DNA from 3 places in the Eisenbergiella sp. OF01-20 genome. Region 3 is predicted to be linked to each of the others. Evidence: a T-box and tRNA genes for the amino acid it is inferred to sense, from the RefSeq annotation. Region 3 holds a T-box; the other regions hold tRNA genes.
What was found. A T-box is a leader RNA that pairs with one kind of tRNA and senses whether it is charged. The one in region 3 lies ahead of DXA36_RS12705 (valine--tRNA ligase), so its partner is inferred to be a tRNA-Val.
Positions count from the first base shown of each region.

Region 1: it encodes a tRNA-Val, which carries the amino acid that the T-box ahead of DXA36_RS12705 (valine--tRNA ligase) is inferred to sense. The anticodon was not compared.
Region 2: it encodes a tRNA-Val, which carries the amino acid that the T-box ahead of DXA36_RS12705 (valine--tRNA ligase) is inferred to sense. The anticodon was not compared.

Region 1 is NZ_QUES01000033.1:55,882-62,566, forward strand. Features, by position in the region: gene DXA36_RS25825 (DUF3502 domain-containing protein) at 1-1,167, opposite strand, end outside; gene DXA36_RS25830 (carbohydrate ABC transporter permease) at 1,288-2,196, opposite strand; gene DXA36_RS25835 (ABC transporter permease) at 2,236-3,183, opposite strand; gene DXA36_RS25840 (hypothetical protein) at 3,350-3,613, opposite strand; tRNA gene DXA36_RS25845 (tRNA-Ala) at 3,726-3,798, opposite strand; tRNA gene DXA36_RS25850 (tRNA-Val) at 3,819-3,891, opposite strand; gene DXA36_RS25855 (DUF1836 domain-containing protein) at 3,946-4,632, opposite strand; gene DXA36_RS25860 (YerC/YecD family TrpR-related protein) at 4,886-5,179, shown strand; gene DXA36_RS25865 (cold-shock protein) at 5,324-5,524, shown strand; gene hisA (phosphoribosylformimino-5-aminoimidazole carboxamide ribotide isomerase) at 5,738-6,520, opposite strand.
Region 2 is NZ_QUES01000015.1:73,874-80,558, reverse strand. Features, by position in the region: gene DXA36_RS17695 (ABC transporter ATP-binding protein) at 1-1,370, shown strand, start outside; gene DXA36_RS17690 (LacI family DNA-binding transcriptional regulator) at 1,516-2,583, shown strand; gene DXA36_RS17685 (beta-galactosidase) at 2,698-4,764, shown strand; tRNA gene DXA36_RS17680 (tRNA-Val) at 4,878-4,950, shown strand; tRNA gene DXA36_RS17675 (tRNA-Met) at 4,959-5,032, shown strand; gene DXA36_RS17670 (hypothetical protein) at 5,359-6,685, shown strand, end outside.
Region 3 is NZ_QUES01000009.1:50,034-56,718, reverse strand. Features, by position in the region: gene DXA36_RS12735 (MerR family transcriptional regulator) at 1-209, shown strand, start outside; gene DXA36_RS12730 (inositol monophosphatase family protein) at 339-1,112, shown strand; gene DXA36_RS12725 (leucine-rich repeat domain-containing protein) at 1,163-2,530, shown strand; gene DXA36_RS12720 (SGNH/GDSL hydrolase family protein) at 2,718-3,977, shown strand; gene DXA36_RS12715 (nuclease-related domain-containing protein) at 4,031-4,732, shown strand; T-box leader at 4,808-5,038, shown strand; gene DXA36_RS12705 (valine--tRNA ligase) at 5,177-6,685, shown strand, end outside.

The DNA.
Region 1 (6,685 bases), on a different contig from region 3:
AAACTGCAGGGCTTTTACCGGCTCCTTGCATTTGGGATTGATGGAAATACAGGTAGAATTGGATACGGAGGGCAGATATACAGGCGCTTTGCCAAATCCGTAATCATACCAGCCCATTTCCCATTCCGGATTATTCCTGGCAATCTCGTTCACCGTTGCGGTAAGGGACCAGGCAGGAGAATTGGTCGTGGTCGCCTTTTTGTCCGCTTTCACCAGTTCCGCAATCTTATTTCCTTCGTTGGCGCTGGAAGCAAGGATATCATGGTCAATTATCCCGTCCTTGTACCATTTCGCCACATACTCCAGCATGGTTTTGTATTCCGGCGTCTGCGTCCTGTCTAATACCGTATATGGATCCTCCACCGATACCACCGTATAAGGGGTATTCATATAGCTGTCCAGCTCCAGGTATTTTCCGGCGGCCAGGATATTCCATACGGCGGACCATACCCGGTTATCCATAATCACGGAGCTTTCCGGATATTCCTCCTTCGCTTTATATAAATACTGCTCCATTGTCTCCAGACTGTTGATTTCCGGAAGCCCCCAGCTTTTACGAAGATCCTCTCTGTACATGAAGCCTTCATTTGCCGATACACTGTCCGTCGCTTTCCCGAACTGCGGAATCCCATACAGCTTTCCGCCGATTTCACAGCTCTCCAGCGTTTTGTCAGAAACCACGGAATAATGGGCCACCAGATCAGGCACCTCACTCAGTAAAGGCTTTAAATCCAGAAATGCATTCTTCGTCGCCATAACCTTATAATCGGAAAAATTTCCTCCTACATACAAATCGTATTCCCCGGATGCAATATTCAGATTTATTTTGTTCTTTTCATCTCCCCAGGGGATAAAATCAAATCTTACCTTGATTCCCAGATCCGTAACCGTCATGGCATCCAGCTGCTCATAAAAAGTATCCATTCCCGCAGCCGGTTCATTTCCCATAGTAAATCCTTTTAAGGTGACCACCTCACCGTTATCTGCCTCCGCCCATCCTGCTGCGGACTGCGATGCCTCACCGGACTCTGCATTCTGTGTTGTCCCGGCGGATTCCACACTTCCGGCTGTCTGCGCACCGCCCTGGCCGCAGCCGGCCAGGGATAATGTCAATACTGCCGCCATTCCTACCGACACCGCTCTTTTCCATAAATTTCTTTTCTTCATTGCGTAATACCCTCCTTTTTATTATACATCAGGCGCTTTGGGCCTGTCTGCATCACCACTTACCTTTTCTAAAAATATACCTATCCTTTGCTGCGGGGCGCAAGGGATCGTGTACCGCAGCTATCCTTTTACGCCGCCCACAGTAAGGCCGCCGACAAAATAACGCTGTACAAACGGATAGAATAACAGAACCGGTCCGGTTGCTATAATTGCCGTCGCCAGCTTCATTGTCTCGCTGGGAAGGGAAGCCACACTGTCCACCAGTCCCTTTTCGCTCATCATGGCAGACAGGTTCGCCATCATGGACTGGAGAAAATACTGCAACGTATAGAGATCGGTATTTTTAATATACAGGTTACAGCGGAACCACTCGTTCCAGTAGCTCAGGGCAAGGAAAAGCCCGATGGTCGCCACCGCCGGTTTTGCCAGCGGCATCACCACTTTATAATAGATTTTGAAATCCCCCGCCCCATCAATCCGGGCTGATTCCACCAAATCATGGGGGATGCTTTTTACAAAATTACGGAACAGGAAAATGTTAAACGGATTCATGACCGCGGGGAAAATAAGCACCCAGATATTGTTGTTCAGATGCAGAATATTTACATTGACCAAATAGGATGGAATCATACCTGCGGAAAAAAGCGTGGTAAAATAGATGAAAAAGGCAAATTTATTCCGGTTTTTAAAGTCTGGCCTGGACAGCACATATCCGCTCATGGAGGTGGTAACAAGCCCTATAGCCGTGCCTGCAATAGTAATGCAGATGGTCACCAGATATGCCTGGGGAATGGAATTTCCCATATGGAATATGGATTGGTAGGCATCCAGGGTAAATTCCTGAGGAAACAGGGAGTAGCCGTTTACGGCGATTGCCGATTCACTGCTGAAGGATCCCGCCAGAATCAGGAGAAAGGGGATTACACAGGCGGCTGCCAGTATCGTGATAACAGTCATGCTGATGCCCTGAAATAATACCGCTTTAAGGCCATGCCGGATATGTGCCCGGTTTTGTTTCTGTCTGCTCATATATACTCCCATCTGCGGCTCGTACCGCTTATTTGTATGTTAAAACAGGGCGTTTTCCGGGCTAACCTTATTCACAATCCGGTTCACCGCCATGACAAGCACAAAACCGAATACCGATTGATATAATCCCGCCGCCGCTCCTCTTCCCATATTGAAATCCACCGCCAGGGAACGGTAAACATAGGTATCAATGATGTCCGTCTTATCCAGAAGCAGGCCATTGTTTCCCACAATCTGGTAAAAAAGCTCGAAGGAGCCTTTGATAATCCCTCCCAGCGCCAGCATGATAAGCATGATAGCCGTGGGCTTTAACAGAGGAAGGGTGATGTGGCGGATCCGTTTCCAGTTCGACGCACCGTCCACATAAGCCGCCTCATAAATGCTTTCGTCAATACCCAGGATTGCCGCCAGATACACCACGCTGCCGTAGCCCAGCCCTTTCCACACCTGTACGGCTACAATGATAAACGGCCACACCTGCGGATTCTGGTAAAAATCAAATTTATCAAATCCAAGTGAAGTAATAATGCTGTTGGCAATCCCATATTTATAGCTGAATATGTTATATACAATAACTCCTATCGTCACCATGGATACAAAGTAAGGCATAAACATCAGTGTCTGGGATACCTTTACAAAATATTTTCTCTGAATTTCCTTTAAGAGAACCGCCACGGTAATCTGCGCTGCATTACCTATCAAAATAAATGCCAGATTATAAAGAATCGTATTTTTAGTCAGCTTCCAGATAATAGAATCCACTCCGCCGGAAAAAAGAAATTCAAAATTCCGGAATCCCACAAACGGGCTTCGCAGTCCCTGCATAAAGTCATAATCCACAAAGGCATAATAAAGTCCCGGCATGGGAAGGTAACAAAACAGGATAAAAAAAACCACCATGGGTATCAGCATGAAATAATAAGTTTTATGACGCCTGAAATCATCAAAAGGCCTCATCCTGCCTGTCGTCCCCACTTTTGCTTTCATCTGTTTCCCTCTCTTTCCTGCATACCGTTTTCACTTCCTGCTATAATAGTACATGATTTTTTTCAGGTAAAAAATATGACTTTTTGCATAAAAAGGGTAATATATGAGCATCCCAGACTTCGCAGGAACCAATTAGCCTCCCTATTGTATGCTAAAAACAAGCAGGCTACCATATTAAAAAATCTTTTCCCAACAGCTTCCGTACCGCTTCAAGGAAAAAGAAATCCGCATACACAAGCGTATGATTATGTATTTGCCCATGATAGGATCCGCTGCAATGAGTCAGAAAACAGACGCTTTTTTCGGTCCAGTCGCAATGCTTTTCATCCAGTGCCCGCATGAGCTTAACAGCCGCACGCAGATACATACCCTGTTCCCGTTCCGGAACATGCCCCGCTATTTCAATAAGGCCCTTTGTGTCCTGCGGCATAACATTACCATCCTTTTTCCGACAAACAAAAAAAGATTTAGATTAAAACAGAAAGCTTACTTCTGCAAAAATCTAAATCTTTTTTATACACGTACCTGTCATTTTGTGCAAATGGACCCGAAGGGATTCGAACCCTCGGTCTCTGCGTTGCGAACGCAGCGCTTTCCCAGCTAAGCTACGAGCCCGAAACAATTTCCGAAAAAAATGGAGGCAACGAGGCTCGAACTCGTGACCTTTCGCGTGTGAGGCGAACGCTCTCCCGGCTGAGCTATGTCTCCATGGGTATTATTGTACCACTTTTTTGGAAATTGGCAAGAGTATGTTTGACAAAATTATTCTTTTTTTTGCTCCGTATTTACGGAAGGCCCATTTTCCGCGCTTTCCTTCGCACTTTTGGACTGCGCTTTTTTCCTTTTAGCCGGTATCTGGATACTGCTCAGATCCAAAAGCTTTTCTATAAGCAGTTTTTTAACATATACATCGAAGCTGAGCATACAGATAAAGGAAAAGAACTGCAGGAACTGCCTTTCTTCTTCCTCCTCCGTTTCCGGGAAAGTCTCACCGGCCCTGGTGAATTTTTCTATAAGATCCTTCTTCATCACTTCAACCTGTTCCTTCTCCAGGCTGAATACTTCATTATAAATATCTTCCAGGCTTAACTTTGCATCCCCTTTGAAATACTGATCCGTTATGGGCTGGAGAATCGTCTGTATGTCATTGATGGACATAACGCCCTTATAATAATAAATAAAAATAAGTATGAGCACATGCTCCTTGGAATATTTCTTCTTCACAGGCGGAGGAAGCAGATTGTTCTTCGCATAATTATTAATCATGGTTTTGGTCAGTATTTTATCTTCCCCGGGATTCCTGGTGCTGTTTCTCAGCTTGCTGTCCATCAGGGTCGTTACCTGATCCATATATAAATCAATATTGGGGATATCCCCGGGCCTGACATAATCGATTCTGTCAAGGCTCTCCAGGATACTGTTCAATAGGTCTTCTGTAGAAATGGTCATCTTCCGCTCCTGTCCTGCGTCCTTCATGGGGGACGCCCTGCCTGCCGCTTCCGTTCCTCAGAAGGGATCGGATACGGCTATACATTTGTCTTTTATTATATAGTATTGAAAACTACATGACAAGCCTTAACTTTTCCGGAAAGACATTTTTCTTTACTTTAGAACTTTAGTATGGTAAAATCCCAATATATGAAGGGCGGGGAAAATCCCCTGCCCTGCGGGAGCGAAACAGAATCAGTACGGAGGTAATGAAATGAATAAAAAAATAAAGACAGACGCAGTGGACCATCTGTTTGAGGCCATTCTGAGTCTGGAAAACAGGGATGAGTGTTACAGCTTCTTCGAGGATTTGTGCACCGTAAATGAGCTCCTTTCCCTGTCTCAGCGTTTTGAGGTTGCGGCAATGCTGCGGGATCATAAGACTTACCTGGATATTGCCGAAAAAACGGGCGCTTCCACCGCCACCATCAGCCGCGTCAACCGTTCCTTAAACTATGGAAACGACGGCTATGAAATGGTATTTTCACGTATGAATAAAGAGTCCTGAGACCCTATAAATACTGGAAATTTTTTTCAAATAAGTAATGTAATAACGTAAAATATCACTTTACATTTGAACACTCTTGTGATATTCTGACTATGTTGCAGGGCAACAGATCAATACTTATTTTTTATGCGGAGGTATCCTAGAATGAACAAAGGTACAGTAAAGTGGTTTAACAACCAAAAGGGTTACGGTTTCATTTCTGATGAAGCAGGACAGGACGTATTCGTACACTACTCCGGATTGAACATGGATGGTTTCAAATCTCTGGACGAAGGCGCAGCTGTAGAATACGATGTTATCCAGGGAGATAAAGGCCCTCAGGCTGTTAACGTAATCAAATTATAAGATTTCACGGAAATCTTACCCGAACCATCACAATGTGCCTTTTTTTATCAAATATATCGGTATCACAGTTCATATCGTTTTTTTATTTGAGAATAAGCTGTACAGTTGTAATGGATTCCACCAATGGGATACGTTGCCGAAACGCCCATTGAAAAAGGAGCTTACGAATGGATTGATAACAATCCGGACGTGAAGCTCCTTTCTTATTTCTGTTTACATCTCTTCTTCTGCGTAAGCCTGCACGGTATTGAAGTCCAGGCTCCCTCCGTAAAGGTTCAGTGCGCTTCCCACCGTGATGTGGATTTTATTCCGTCCCAGCTCCTTAATGCTTCTGATATCCTCAAGGGAACGGATTCCGCCCGCATAAGTGATGGGTATCCGGTTCCATCTTCCCAAAAGTGCCACCAGCTCCTTTTCGATTCCGCACACCTTTCCCTCCACGTCCACAGCATGGATCAGGAATTCGTCACAGAAAGAAGCAAACATATCCAGCACATCCTCATTCAATATCACCTTCGTATATTTCTGCCAGCGGTCGGTAACGATATAATAATCCCCGTCCTTTTTCCGGCAGCTCAGATCGAGTACCAGCTTTTTCTTGCCCACATTTTCCAGCAGCCGGTTCAGGTTCTCATAGGAAATCGTCCCGTCCCGGAATACATAAGAGGTTACAATCACGTGAGACGCCCCTGCATCCAGATATTCATGGGCGTTTTCCGCAGTGATGCCGCCGCCCGCCTGCAGTCCTCCGGGATAAGCCCGGAGGGCATTCAAAACCTGCTCCCTGGAGCTTTCATAATAAGGGCTTCCCTTTTTGTTCAAAAGGATTACATGGCCGTTTTTCAGGTTTTTTTCCTCAAAAAGCCGGGCATACCAGGCGCTGTCCTTTTCAGATACAAAGTTTTCCTGGGCACTGTCGCTGGTATCCGCCACACTTCCGCCCACCAGCTGTTTCACCTTGCCATTATGAATGTCAATACATGGTCTGAATTCCATATTCCCTATCTCCCTGCCTCAGGCCGCAGATAAACGGCTTTTTTTACAAAATTAGGTATATTTTACACGAAATTATCCTTTTTGACAATTCCTTTTTCCGCATAAAAAGAATTTTTCCGAACATAATAAAAAACGGACAGTTATATTGTTCGTGAGCGTGTTCTA
Region 2 (6,685 bases), on a different contig from region 3:
GTATCACTTATATGATAACGGTTCTGCAGCTGTTGCTCGCATTTTGTGCGGCAGCGTTTACCCTGTGGAGTGTAAGCCCCTTTATTGTCCTGATTCTGTTTATAACCAGTATTCCTGCCGCCCTGCTGTCTTATTTCCAACAGGAGGAAACCTTTCGCTATAGGGCGAAATGGATGGAAGAAGGATCCCTTGCCATTCATTATTTCCATATTATCGGAGGGGGCGGGTATTCCTATGATGGCTTACAGGAGATCAGGCATTTTGCCCTGTTTGATTATCTAAAAGCACGCTGGCGTGCCATTGCCGACGAGTATATCGGTAAAAAAAATAAAATAATGGCCAGACATATCAAGTGCAATATGGCGGCTGACTTTCTCCGCAGTATTGTTTATCTGGCCGTTTTATTCATTGCAGCAAGGGCAATTTATCAAAATCCGGTATTGGGGCTTGGAACCTTTACCCTGGTATTCACACTTTCCGGACAACTGCAGAATACGGCGAGTGAATGCCTTGTGGACATTATGGTACTGGCACAAAATATACCTTATATGCAGGAGTTTTTCTATCTGGATAAGCTGGAGCGCGAAGTCTGTTCGGCAGACAGCCCGGAAGAGGGCACCGGTGAGATTACTTTTGAGAATGTTTCTTTTGCTTATCCGAATTCAGATAATAAGGTTTTACAAGACATAAACCTGCGCATCCGCGAAGGGGAAAAAATTGCTGTTGTGGGGGAAAACGGCAGCGGAAAGTCCACCTTTATCAGTCTGCTCTGCGGAATGTTCGATCCGTTGACCGGACGTATCCGTGTGGGCGGTGCAGATGTGGGTTCCCAACCGGCGGCAGCGCGGAAAGCGGTGTCCGTGGTTTTTCAGGATTTTGCCCATTATGAAACAAGTATCCGTGAAAATATTACAATTTCTGATAAACATAGAAATGCTGCGGATCAGGAGATTATGGAGCTGCTGCAGAAAATAAATGTGGATGATGTTGTAAAGGAGCAGAAAAACGGCCTTCATGAACTCGTGGGATCTTTTTCTGAAAAAGCAAATAATCTTTCGGGCGGTCAATGGCAGAAGATATCTCTGGCCCGTGCCGCCTACCGGAACAAAGCGAAAATAATGATTTTAGATGAACCCACATCAGCCCTTGATCCGGTTGCGGAGGCACAGCTGTATCATAATTTTACGGCACTGACGGAAGATAAAACAACGATTTTGATTTCACATAGGCTGGGGATCACTTCCGTGGTGGACCGTATCCTTGTATTTAAGGAGGGAAGAATAATAGAGGATGGCTCCCATAAAGAACTGATGGCAAAAAAAGGGTATTATGCGCAGATGTATCACGCACAGGCGCAATGGTATGTCTGATAGTATTTGTGTGTGGCCGCGTGACCACATATTTCGCTATTGTAATCCACAGGAACATAAGGGTAATATAAAAATAAAGATATGGCAGGTCTGCGCCGAGCGTAAGAGATGGTAACGCGGCAATTCTGCTGAAGGAAGGAAGCACATGGTCACCAGAAAGGAAGTAGCCCGGAAAGCAGGGGTGTCGGTCTCCGTGGTATCCCGTGCGATGAACAACAGCGGGTACGTGGAAGCGGAAAAGAAAAAAAGGATACTGGAAGTGGCGGATAAACTCGGCTACTATCCCCATCCTGTCGCAGAGGCGCTGCAGAAACGCAGGACAAAGCAGCTGCTTTTTTTCTGTAAGGATCTGCGGAATTCCTTCTATATTGACATGTACCAGGGGATGGTGGAAGCCGCAGGAAAACGGGACTATATGATGGTTTTTAACGGCAGTATGGATTTTGAGAACATACGCAATGCCATGATCGACGGAATCATCATGCCCAACGAGGTGATCACCCGGCATTATCTGGACACGGTGGGAAAGAATTACCGCCTTCCGGTGGTGAGTGCTTCTTATGGAAGTCCTGTCCGCTTCTCCCGTTCGGTTCCCCGCGTGGAAATCGATATGGAAAAGGTGATGGAGCTTGCGGTTAAGGAACTTCGGGCCAATGGCCACAGACGTCTGGCCCTGGCAATGCCTTATCCGTTCCGGTGTACGGATGTCAGGCGTCTGGCCTTCTGTTCTCTCATGGAAGAGGTGTACGGAGACAGGATGAAGGATTACTATATTGGTATACATAGGGAAGATCTTGCCGGGGACAGCCGTATCCTTGCCTTTCTGGAAGAAGAGGAACCGGAAAACGGTATGCGTCTGCTGGAAGAGGATTTCTTCGGAAAAGGAGAGCTGGCGGCCCAGTTGTTTGTGGAACGAAAAATTGACGCCACAGCCGTGGTGGCTTTTAACGATGAATTTGCCCTTGGCATGTGCAAACGGTTCCATGCATTGGGAATCCGGGTGCCCCGGGATATTTCCCTGATAGGTATAGACGGCAGCTCCGCCAGAAAATACCAGGATCCCTGTCTCACCTCGGTAGGGCTGTTTCCGGAAAAACAGGGGGCAAAGTGCGTGAACGTCCTGCTGGATATGCTGGAGGGGAAAAAAGTAAAATATATATCAGGGTCACCGGTGAAGCTGGTGAAAGGGGAATCCGTAAAAAAACTGGATTAAAGCCTGTCTGGCGCAAAAGGAATGGAATGAAGTAAACAAGGGAATCAAGGAGGAAAATTCCTCTGCTCGTCAGAGGACTCGCATTTTGCTCCGCAAAACAAGGAGGAAAAAGGAATGGAACGAAGTATGAAGCTTGACAAAATTACATTGGGAACCTGCTATTACCCCGAGCACTGGCCGGAGGAAATGTGGGAAGAGGATCTGCAGCGTATGCTGGAAAACGGGATTGAGGTAATCCGTATAGCGGAATTTGCCTGGAGTAAAATCGAACCCCGGGAAGGGGAATTTACCTACGGATTTTTTGACCGTTTTCTGGAAAAAGCGGAAAAGGCCGGCATGAAGGTTATCTTCTGTACGCCCAGCGCCACACCTCCCGCCTGGTTAACGAACAAATATCCGGAAGTACTTAACGCCAATATGGACGGCGTCCTTTACCGTCATGGCTGCAGACGCCACTATAATTACAATTCTCCCAAATACCAGGAGCTGGTTACACGGATCGTGGAAAAATCCGCCGCCCACTATGCACCCCACCCTGCTATTATCGGCTGGCAGATTGACAATGAACTCAACTGTGAAAAAAATGAATTCTATTCGGAGAGTGACACGATAGCTTTCCGCGTGTTCCTGAAGAAAAAATACCATACGCTGGATGCGCTCAATGAAGCGTGGGGAACCGTTTTCTGGAACCAGACCTATACGGATTGGGAAGAGATCTATGTTCCCCGCCCGACACCAAGTAATGCAACCAATCCTCATGAAGTCCTGGATTATGTCAGATTTGTGTCCGACAGCACCTGCTTTTTTGCAAAAATGCAGAGTGATATCCTGAAAAAATATGTGAAGCCCGGTGATTTTATCACCACCAACGGTCTGTTCGGCAACCTGGACAACCACCGCATGACAGAAGAAAGCCTGGATTTCATCACCTATGATTCCTATCCCAATTTTGCCTACTGCCTGGATTCCTACGAGTCGGAGAAGGACGGTCTGCGGGACAGGAAATGGAGCAGGAACCTGGCGGAGGCAAGAGCCGTATCCCCTGTGTTCGGCATCATGGAGCAGCAGTCCGGGGCAAACGGCTGGAATACCCGTATGGAGGCTCCTACTCCTAAACCGGGACAGATGACCCTTTGGACCATGCAGAGCATCGGCCATGGGGCGGACTATGTGAGCTACTTCCGCTGGCGTACCTGTACGATGGGGACGGAAATCTACTGGCACGGGATTCTGGATTATTCCGGCAGGGACAACAGACGTCTGGCAGAAGTAAAGCAGATACATAAAATGGTCGGTGCGCTGGAGCCTGTGACCGGATCCCATTACCGGGCCGAGGTAGGTATTGTGAAGGATTATGATAACCTTTGGGATGCCGGCCTGGATATGTGGCATCAAAGAGTGGACAGAGAGAGCAGCAAGTCCTTATTTGCCGCCTGTCAGAAAACCCATACGCCTTTTGATTTCTGTTATCTGGATCATATGCGGGCTGAGGACTTGTTCCGGTATAAGGTGCTTTTTTATCCCCATGCCACCATAGTAACCAGTGAAATGGCAGAAAAACTGACGGCCTATGTGGAGCAGGGAGGCTGCCTTGTACTGGGATGCCGCACCGGTTACAAGGATGAAACCGGAAAATGCGTGATGAGCAGGCTTCCCGGGCTGCTGCAGCCCCTTACCGGTACGGATATCCCCGAATACACCTTCGTGTCCCCGGCGGACGGTACGGTTTATGCGGATTGGGACGGCGTGCAGATCGAAGCCTGTATTTTCAATGATTTGCTGGAACCCCTTACGGAGCAGGCCAGGGTGGAAGCAAGATACGTTTCCAGCTATTATGCCGGAACACCAGCCCTTATCAGCAATACAAAAGGGAAAGGACGTGTTTATTATTTCGGAGGCGCCTTTCATGAGCACACGGCCCGTGTATTCCTGGAAAAATTGGGAGTTGCACAGCCATATGGGGATATCCTCACCCTTCCGGAGGGCTGCGAACTGACAGTAAGGGAAAGTGCGGACGGAAGCCGGTATTTCTTTGTGATGAACTACCTGGAGGAAACTGCGGAAATCTGTCTGAAGGAAGTATTCCTGGATTTGTTTGAAGGAAAAGAAGCAGAAGGGAAACTGGAGCTGCCCCCTTATGGGACAAAGGTACTGGCAAAAATAAATAGTATAAACCGATAATTTCATACTGGAAAAAAGTTTCAAAAAATGTGTTGACAAGTTGTCCCATTTTTTGTATACTAATCAAGCAGGTTACGGGTGCGGTCAAAACACTTCAAAACTTGTTTGATTATGGGATCTTAGCTCAGCTGGGAGAGCATCTGCCTTACAAGCAGAGGGTCATAGGTTCGAGCCCTATAGGTCCCATATATTTCGGCGAGATAGCTCAGCTGGCTAGAGCACACGGTTCATACCCGTGGTGTCGAGGGTTCAAGTCCCCCTCTCGCTACTATGTTAAGTACAGCGGAAATGCCCTGTTGGGGGATTTCTGCTGTTTTTTATTGCAGTAACCGGAATACAATTGAGTAGGGTCAATTTTACAATAGAAGGTTATTCCTGGCCGCCCGGATCCATTCCGGTTCGGAGCAGAAGGACGGAAAGGGCGTGTTTTTTCCGGCATCCTTTGTGTAGAAAAAGGATATACCTTATGGTACAATGGCAACAATACAGGCCTGTGAGTACAGCGGGGAATCATCAAAACAACGTGGGCCGGATGCGGAAAAGTATCAGATAAAGAATACTATTGGAACCTGCAGAATGGGGAAGCGAAAAAAAATGTGGAAAAAAGAGATTATTTACGAAGCGGCAAAACCAATCCTCTATTACCTGGTGAAGGAAAACGGAGAATTGTTCCTGAAGCATACTTATGACTGTGACTGTGAAAATCCTGTAGTGGAGGAATGCTTCATTCTCCCCTCACAGGAATCGGAGAACAATAAAGCCTGCCGCATCACTGCCAAACGCCCGTTTCGGGTCGCGGCAGATGAGAAGCACCACAGGGCGGAGATCCTGTTTGACGGCACGGAAGAAGAAATCAGCCTTTCCTTCTATCCGGGAATTCCCCATTGTGACATGATGGGAAATGCTATGATCCTGGAGTTTGAAAATGGGCAGGAGTTTGAAGAAGCCGTTTATCAATTTTACTGGAAGACACTTCTTCCCTCTGTTGCAGAACGAACGGCCGGGGCAGGCTATCCGGTACGGGACGGTTATGTTGTGAGCACACTTCAAAAAGAAGTATATGCAGGAACCTATCCCGATGTGGATCATGAATTCCAAATCAAAGGCCGGGCAGCCATGGGGGATACCTTTGAACTGGGACTGATCCGGCGGATGCTGGAGCTGCAGTTAAAGCTGATGGCGGAGGATCCGGAACAATTGTACCGGGATCCCTGTTCTCTGCAGCCTGACGGTGTCAGGGAATACCATGTGAGGAGAAGCAGTAAGGATCGGCAGACCAATGCGGTGATGTTCCTCATCACCGGCAATGTGGAAATCATTGAATCCGCATGGCTGTATGTGGCGGCCTCCGGAGACTGGGACTGGTTTTTGAATCATAAGGAAGGGCTTGAAAATTCCCTGTCGCTGGTGGAGGACTGTATGGACAGGCAGGGGCGTCTCTGGTCCGATGTTTACTATGAAGATCAAATCATCAAGGACGGAAGGGAATGTATGTCAGCCGCTCTGGCGGCGGATGCCATGAGACGTATGGCAGATTTGGAAAGAAGAGCCGGGGATTCCGAAAAAGAAAAGAAGTATCTGGAGCTGGAAAGGAAACTGGCCCGGGCTATGACGGCGGATCTTCCCGGAGGCTTCTGGGATCGTGAAAACGGACGTTTTATTGACTGGGTGGACAGATGTGGTATCACACACGATCATATCCATCTGTTGGCAAACGAACTTCCTCTGCTGTTTGGTTATGCGGATGCGGGGCAGGAAAAAGCCGTGCAGAAGCTTTTGGAAGAATGCTTTGATGAATTCCAGCGCTTTCCCACCTTTTTATCCGCAAGGATACAGGACTATACCGATTCGGAAATCGGTTTGCCTTATGACCTGTGTGCGGCAGGAAGATATTGGTGCTGGGATTTTGCCTTCTGGGAGT
Region 3 (6,685 bases):
CCGGGCAGGTACAGGAGCTTGTGGCCAGATGGCAGGATTTTATCAGCAGCAGCTATTACGAATGTACGGATGAAATTCTGGAAGGGCTGGGCCTGATGTACACAGCAGACGAGCGCTTCCGTAAGAATATTGACCAGTTCGGCGAGGGTACGGCGCAGCTTATGTCCAGAGGTATCGCCTGCTATATACAGAATAAAAAGAACCGCTGATAAGCAAGTCGGTTGCCGTCCGCCCTGCCGTCTGTGCCCCGCGGCAGCTGAATCCATTTAAAAAGTCCGCAGGATATTTTCTATCCTGCGGCTTTGTGTTATTCTGGGGAGAGAAAGCGAGGGAAAGAAATGACAATAGATATGGAAAAGCTGATAAAGCTGGTTAAGGAAACGCAGCCTCTGCTCACCAATGAAAAAGCAGCGGCTCAGGTGACCGTAAAAGGGATATCCGATTATGTGACCCAGGTGGACTTTCAGGTACAGGAGTTCCTGAAGGAAAGGCTGCGGGAGGAATGGCCGGAAATCCAGTTTATGGGGGAGGAAAAGGATAACAGTGAGATCGATTTTGACGGTGCCGTATGGATTCTGGATCCGGTGGACGGAACCACCAATCTGATCCATGATTTCAGGAACAGCGCGGTATCCCTGGGACTTTGTGACAGAGGGGAAATGGTGTGCGGCGTGGTTTACCAGCCCTTTACGGATGAGGTTTTTCATGCGCAGAAGGGGAAAGGGGCTTTCCTGAACCGGAAACCCATCCATGTCAGCGCGTCGGCTTCCATGGGGGAAAGCCTGATTTCCATAGGAACTACCCCCTATGAACATGCATATGCGGACCGCAATTTTGCCATCTTTAAAAAGGTGTTTCTGGATTGCCAGGATATCCGGCGTATCGGTTCTGCGGCAATTGAACTGTGCTTTGTGGCCTGCGGCCGCCTGGAAGCCTTTTTTGAAATGAATCTGAAGCCATGGGATTTTGCGGCCGGACTGTTGATTATTGAAGAAGCAGGCGGGACGGTTACGGATTTTGAAGGCGGAAGGCCCTTGCCCTGGGAAAAAGGGAATATTGTGGGAAGTAATGGGAAAATAGGGCGTATACTGGTGGAACAATATCTTAATTAATGCTACAATTATAATACAGGCTGACCAGCCGGAAGGGAGGTACGGATAAGATGCTTGCTAAGTTAACCGCAGTTACAATGGGAATGGTACTTTCCTTGAACGGGGTGGAACCGGCCCTTCCGCCGGAGGGCCGGCTGCCGGAGAGGACACGGAAGCAGGAGTCCTGCGAATGGGTGCCGGTGATGAAGGAAGATCAGAAGATTGCCCGGCCCATGGGAAGCAGCTATGATATCATGCAAGAGGATGCCTATGGCTTCAACGTCTCCGGTCAGTGGACTACAGGGCCGGGACCTGACGGCATTCCCTGGGGAATCTGGTTTGCCAAGTCCGACGCAGTCCTTCTTGTGGATGTCAGGCCCGCCGTAACGGAGGGGTTCCTGTTCGTCGAAGAATGGGAGGATACCCAAATAGAACTGGAGCGTACAGCCAGGGAAAACCTGGGTTCCGAACTGGACAGTATCCGTTTTTATACCAGGGAAAGCGGCGGCGGGGATTTGATATATGCCATGGATTATTCCTGTATCAGGGAAGGGCAGAGATGGTATGTGACCGCCTGCTACCGCTTCGGTGACAGCTATATCGGAGAGTTTATAGGGGTGAATCCCTATTCGGCGACGGACTGCAGGGAAGTGACCGTGGGAGCGGCCTCCTCCTTTCGGGAATTGGGAAAAAGTGCCAAAAGGGAAGGGACGGACAGCCCGGATAAGAATGGATGGCCGTACCCGTTTCTGCATAATCCCTTCGCTATAACCACATACTATATGGATGAAGAAATCCCGCCGGCACCCTCCGGAGAACGCAGGGCGGATGATTACGAAATCAAATGGAAGGACGAGGGAATGGAGACTATCCTGCGCGCCCTGCTTGGAAAAAAGAGCGGGCCTGTGATGTCAAGCGATCTGGATCGATATGAATCGCTGTATATCGTAGGCTGGCTGGGGGATTTTTACCGGGTGGGACTGGGAGATCATATGATGGAAATCCCTGCGGAAGGAATTGCTATCCGGTCATTGGAGGATGTGAAAGAGTTCCGGAACCTGACCTCCCTGACGGTACAGGTACGGGACCTGTCGGATTTATCGCCTCTGGCCTCCCTGGAGGGCCTAACCTATCTGAATCTGCTGGTATCCCCCAAACTGTCCACGCTGGACTGGCTGCAGGGAATGACCGGCCTGGAAGAGCTGATGATGTGGGGGGAATCCTATCCGGAAATCAAGGATATCCGGGTGTTTGAAGGGATGGAAAGCCTCACCTCGGTCATGATTATCCTGCCCTCCATTACAGATATTTCCGTGTTTGCGGGCCTGCCGAAGCTGGAAACCCTCTGGATAAACTGCAATAAAAACGCAGATATTACACCGGTAAAGGAAGCGGATCAGATCAAAAGCCTGATGGTCAACACGGAAGAAATCCGCTGAAGCCGCCCCCTGTGCCGCCCTGTGGGTGTGAACAGTAATGATTCGGTAAAATTACCAGTTCACAGGGGCGGAAAATGTTGCTATAATAACGAGAGTCAAATACCCTGCCACACACAAATACAAGAATGAACCGACAGCTAGTTAAGGTAAGGAGGAATACAGGAGAGGGTTCCCTGTAAGTAAACTTATGAAACGTATGAATAAGCAATGGAAAAGACAGTTTCTGGCCCTGGCCCTTTGTGTCAGCAGTCTTTTTACCCTACATGTAAATGCGGCGAAACCCCAGGCGGATACGGTGGATGCAGCGGGAAAAACGCAGACGGAATCCGTACAGCAGACAGAAGCGGCCGGTGATATATGGCAGCAGCAGGCGGAACTGGAGGCGGCAAATGCGGAAGCATACCGCAAAGCCCAGGAGGAATTCGCAGCCCAGCAGGCGGCATATCAGCAGGCTTTGCTGGAGCAGCAGGCGCGTGCGCAGCAGGAAACCAGGGAGCAGCAGGAACGTGAGGAAGCCGCAGCCCAGGCCGCCCTTCAGCAGAGCCTGACGGAAGCGGCACTGGCCGCACAGCAGGAACAGGAAGCCGCAGCCCGGCAGGCAGCAGACCTTGCCGCCAGGCAGGCCCAGGCGGAAGCGGCCGCAGCCCAGGCGGCGCAGTCCCTGCAGACACTGCCCCAGGACGGGACGATTGCCAACGGGCGTCTGATTGCCGCAGGTCTCTTGTCCGCTCCTATCGATTCCCCGTTAAAAGGAAAGAGCCTTTCGATTCTGGGAGACAGCATATCCACCTATCAGGGGTATATCCCCTCCGGTTATGCCTGTTTTTATCCGGAATCCGGGAACGATGTGAAGGAGGTGACCCAGACCTGGTGGATGCAGGTGCTCTATAATACGGGCATGCGCCTTGCGGTGAATGGTTCCTATTCTGCCAGCTCCGTATGCGGGGATTCCCAGGCGGAGGATTCCAGCGCCGGCTGCAGTGACCGGCGGATTAAGGAACTGGCCGGGGCGGACGGTATGCCGCCGGATGTGATTCTGGTATATCTGGGTGCCAATGATTTTTTCCGCTGTATGGATCTGGGAAAATTTGAAGGCATCACGGGCCGCGGTGAAAAATATTATACCAATTTTACGGAAGCCTATGAACGCATGATCCAGAAGCTTCTGAACACCTACCCCACATCCCGTATTTACTGCATGACCCTGATTGAAGCCAATTCCGGGGATCATCCCAGAATCAACGAAAAGGGAAATACGATTGCGGACTTCAACGGGCGCATCAAAGAAATTGCCGCTGCTTATGGACTGCCGGTGATCGATGTGCATAACTGCGGCATGGAGGTTTATGAACTGAATCATTATACCAGTGACGGGACCCATCCCAACAAAGAAGGGGCCGCCAAAATGGCCAACTATGTAACCGCGATGCTTCTGCAGACCGCATAGGGGATGCAGGCAAAGCTCCGTTTGGCATGTGACTGGGGAATCAGGAGGATCGGATGGTATCTGTTCTTTGCTTGCTCTTGGTTTTGATTTACTTATACAGGCATCATTTATACAACAAGCTGGACAGACGGAAGCTGTCACACAGCTCTTATTATGATGTGACCTTCGGCGGGGAACAAAAATGCAGCGATGAGGTGGTTCGCATCCTCAGGGATGTGGGCGGCTATAAAAAAATAGTGGTAAACTGGCATTACGTGGAAAATGGTGAACCTGCCTGTGCCGATGTGATCCTGCTCCATGAAACCGGGATTTACGTAGCGGAGGCCAAGGATTACCAGGGATGGGTATCCGGGAATCCCGAGGATGAATACTGGGTGCAGACCCTGTGCGGCAGCCAGCTGACTTCCTATAAAAACTACTTTTACAATCCCCTGCTAAAAAACAGCGCGTGCATACGCGCCCTGCAGAAGGAACTGCCCGATATGAAATGGCTGCCCTTCTTTTCCCTTGCCATCTTCGGAAATGCATGTGAGCTGGAAAACGCCGGTCTTTCGGATAATACATCCAAAATCATTCTGGTGCGTCAGCTTTCCTATACTATTTACGGGATGGTGCGCAGTGCCAGGAAATTCCTTGCGCCCCAGGTGATAGATGAAATCTATGACAGACTGCAGGTGCTGCCTTCGACGGAAACAGCCGGAGGAAAGTATTCCGGTCTTGACAAAAAGGCAGACTTTTATTATAGTAAAAAATAATCGGCGGCAGGCGGAAGGATTAGGTTCTTTCTCCGGTTTGGGTATGGCGCCGCCGCATCCCTTATGATATATCCGCAAAAGATGAGGAAAAAGAGGAGTACGCATAAACACCCGGCAGAGAGGGAGTCCCGCAGGCTGAAAGGACACCCGGAGGAATGGTATGCGGAAGGTAGCTTTGGAATCGGAGGCCTGAACAGGCGGTGTTCCTGCCGGTAGGGCTTCCCGTTTTATCCCCGTTAAAGGATTCAATGAGACCGGATTTTTGTCCGGTGAACAAAGGTGGTACCGCGTAAATACGCCCTTTGCCGTAGGAACGGCAGAGGGCTTTTTGTATGTCGCGGGCAAAGGGCCGGACGGATGGCCCCGCAGAGCGCGGCAAGCGCTGTTTTTGACTGGAGCACGGCTGAGGCCGTTTATGCGCCGCAGGCGCAGAAGGGAGTAAGTATGAACAAAGAATTGGCAAAAACCTATGATCCTCACGGTATTGAGGACCGATTGTATGAGAAGTGGATGGAAAAGAAATATTTCCATGCTAAGGTGGATCGGAGCAAAAAGCCCTTCACCATCGTGATGCCCCCTCCGAATATCACGGGACAGCTCCATATGGGACATGCCCTGGACAATACCATGCAGGATATCCTGATCCGTTTTAAAAGAATGCAGGGCTACAATGCGCTCTGGCAGCCGGGAACGGATCATGCCAGCATCGCAACGGAAGTTAAAATCATCGAGAAGCTGAAGGAAGAAGGCATTGACAAGCACGATCTGGGAAGAGAAAAATTCCTGGAAAGAGCCTGGGAATGGAAAAAGGAATACGGCGGAAGGATTACCGGACAGCTCCGGAAGCTGGGTTCCTCCTGTGACTGGGACAGGGAACGCTTCACCATGGATGAAGGCTGCAATAAGGCGGTTACGGAAGTGTTCTGCAAAATGCATGAAAAAGGCTGGATTTACAAAGGCAGCAGAATCATTAACTGGTGTCCTGTCTGCAATACCTCCATATCCGATGCGGAGGTGGTTTACGAGGAACAGGCGGGCCATTTCTGGCATATCAAATACCCGCTCCTGAATGCGGACGGATCGCCCAGTACCACGGAGTTCCTGGAGTTTGCAACGACACGTCCGGAAACCATGCTGGGGGATACCGCGGTGGCGGTGAATCCGGATGACGAACGGTATACCGCTCTTATCGGAAGGAAGGTGCTTCTTCCCCTGATGAACCGGGAAATCCCCATCGTGGCGGATTCCTATGTGGATATGGAATTCGGCACCGGCGTGGTAAAAATCACCCCGGCCCATGACCCTAACGACTTTGAGGTGGGAAAACGCCATAACCTGCCTGAAATCAATATTATGAACGATGACGCCACCATCAGCGAAAACGGCGGGAAGTTTGCCGGTATGGACCGTTATGCAGCCAGGGCCGCTATCGTAAAGGAACTGGAAGAAATGGGGCTTCTGGTGGGAATTGAAGATTACAGCCACAACGTGGGAACCCATGACAGATGCAAAACTACGGTGGAGCCTCTGATTAAGAAACAGTGGTTCGTGAAAATGAACGAGCTGATCAAACCGGCGGTGGAGGGCGTGAAAAACGGGGATATCCGCCTGATACCGGAGCGCATGGACAAGACCTACTTTAACTGGACGGATAACATCCGTGACTGGTGTATTTCCAGACAGCTGTGGTGGGGACACCGGATTCCCGCCTATTACTGCGACGAATGCGGGGAAATCGTGGTGGCGGCTCAGATGCCTTCTGTCTGCCCGAAATGCGGCGGAACCCACTTTACCCAGGATCCGGATACCCTGGATACCTGGTTTTCCTCCGCCCTGTGGCCCTTCTCCACGCTGGGATGGCCCGAAAAAACCGAAGATCTGGACTATTTTTATCCTACGGATGTCCTTGTTACCGGCTACGATATCATTTTCTTCTGGGTCATCCGCATGATC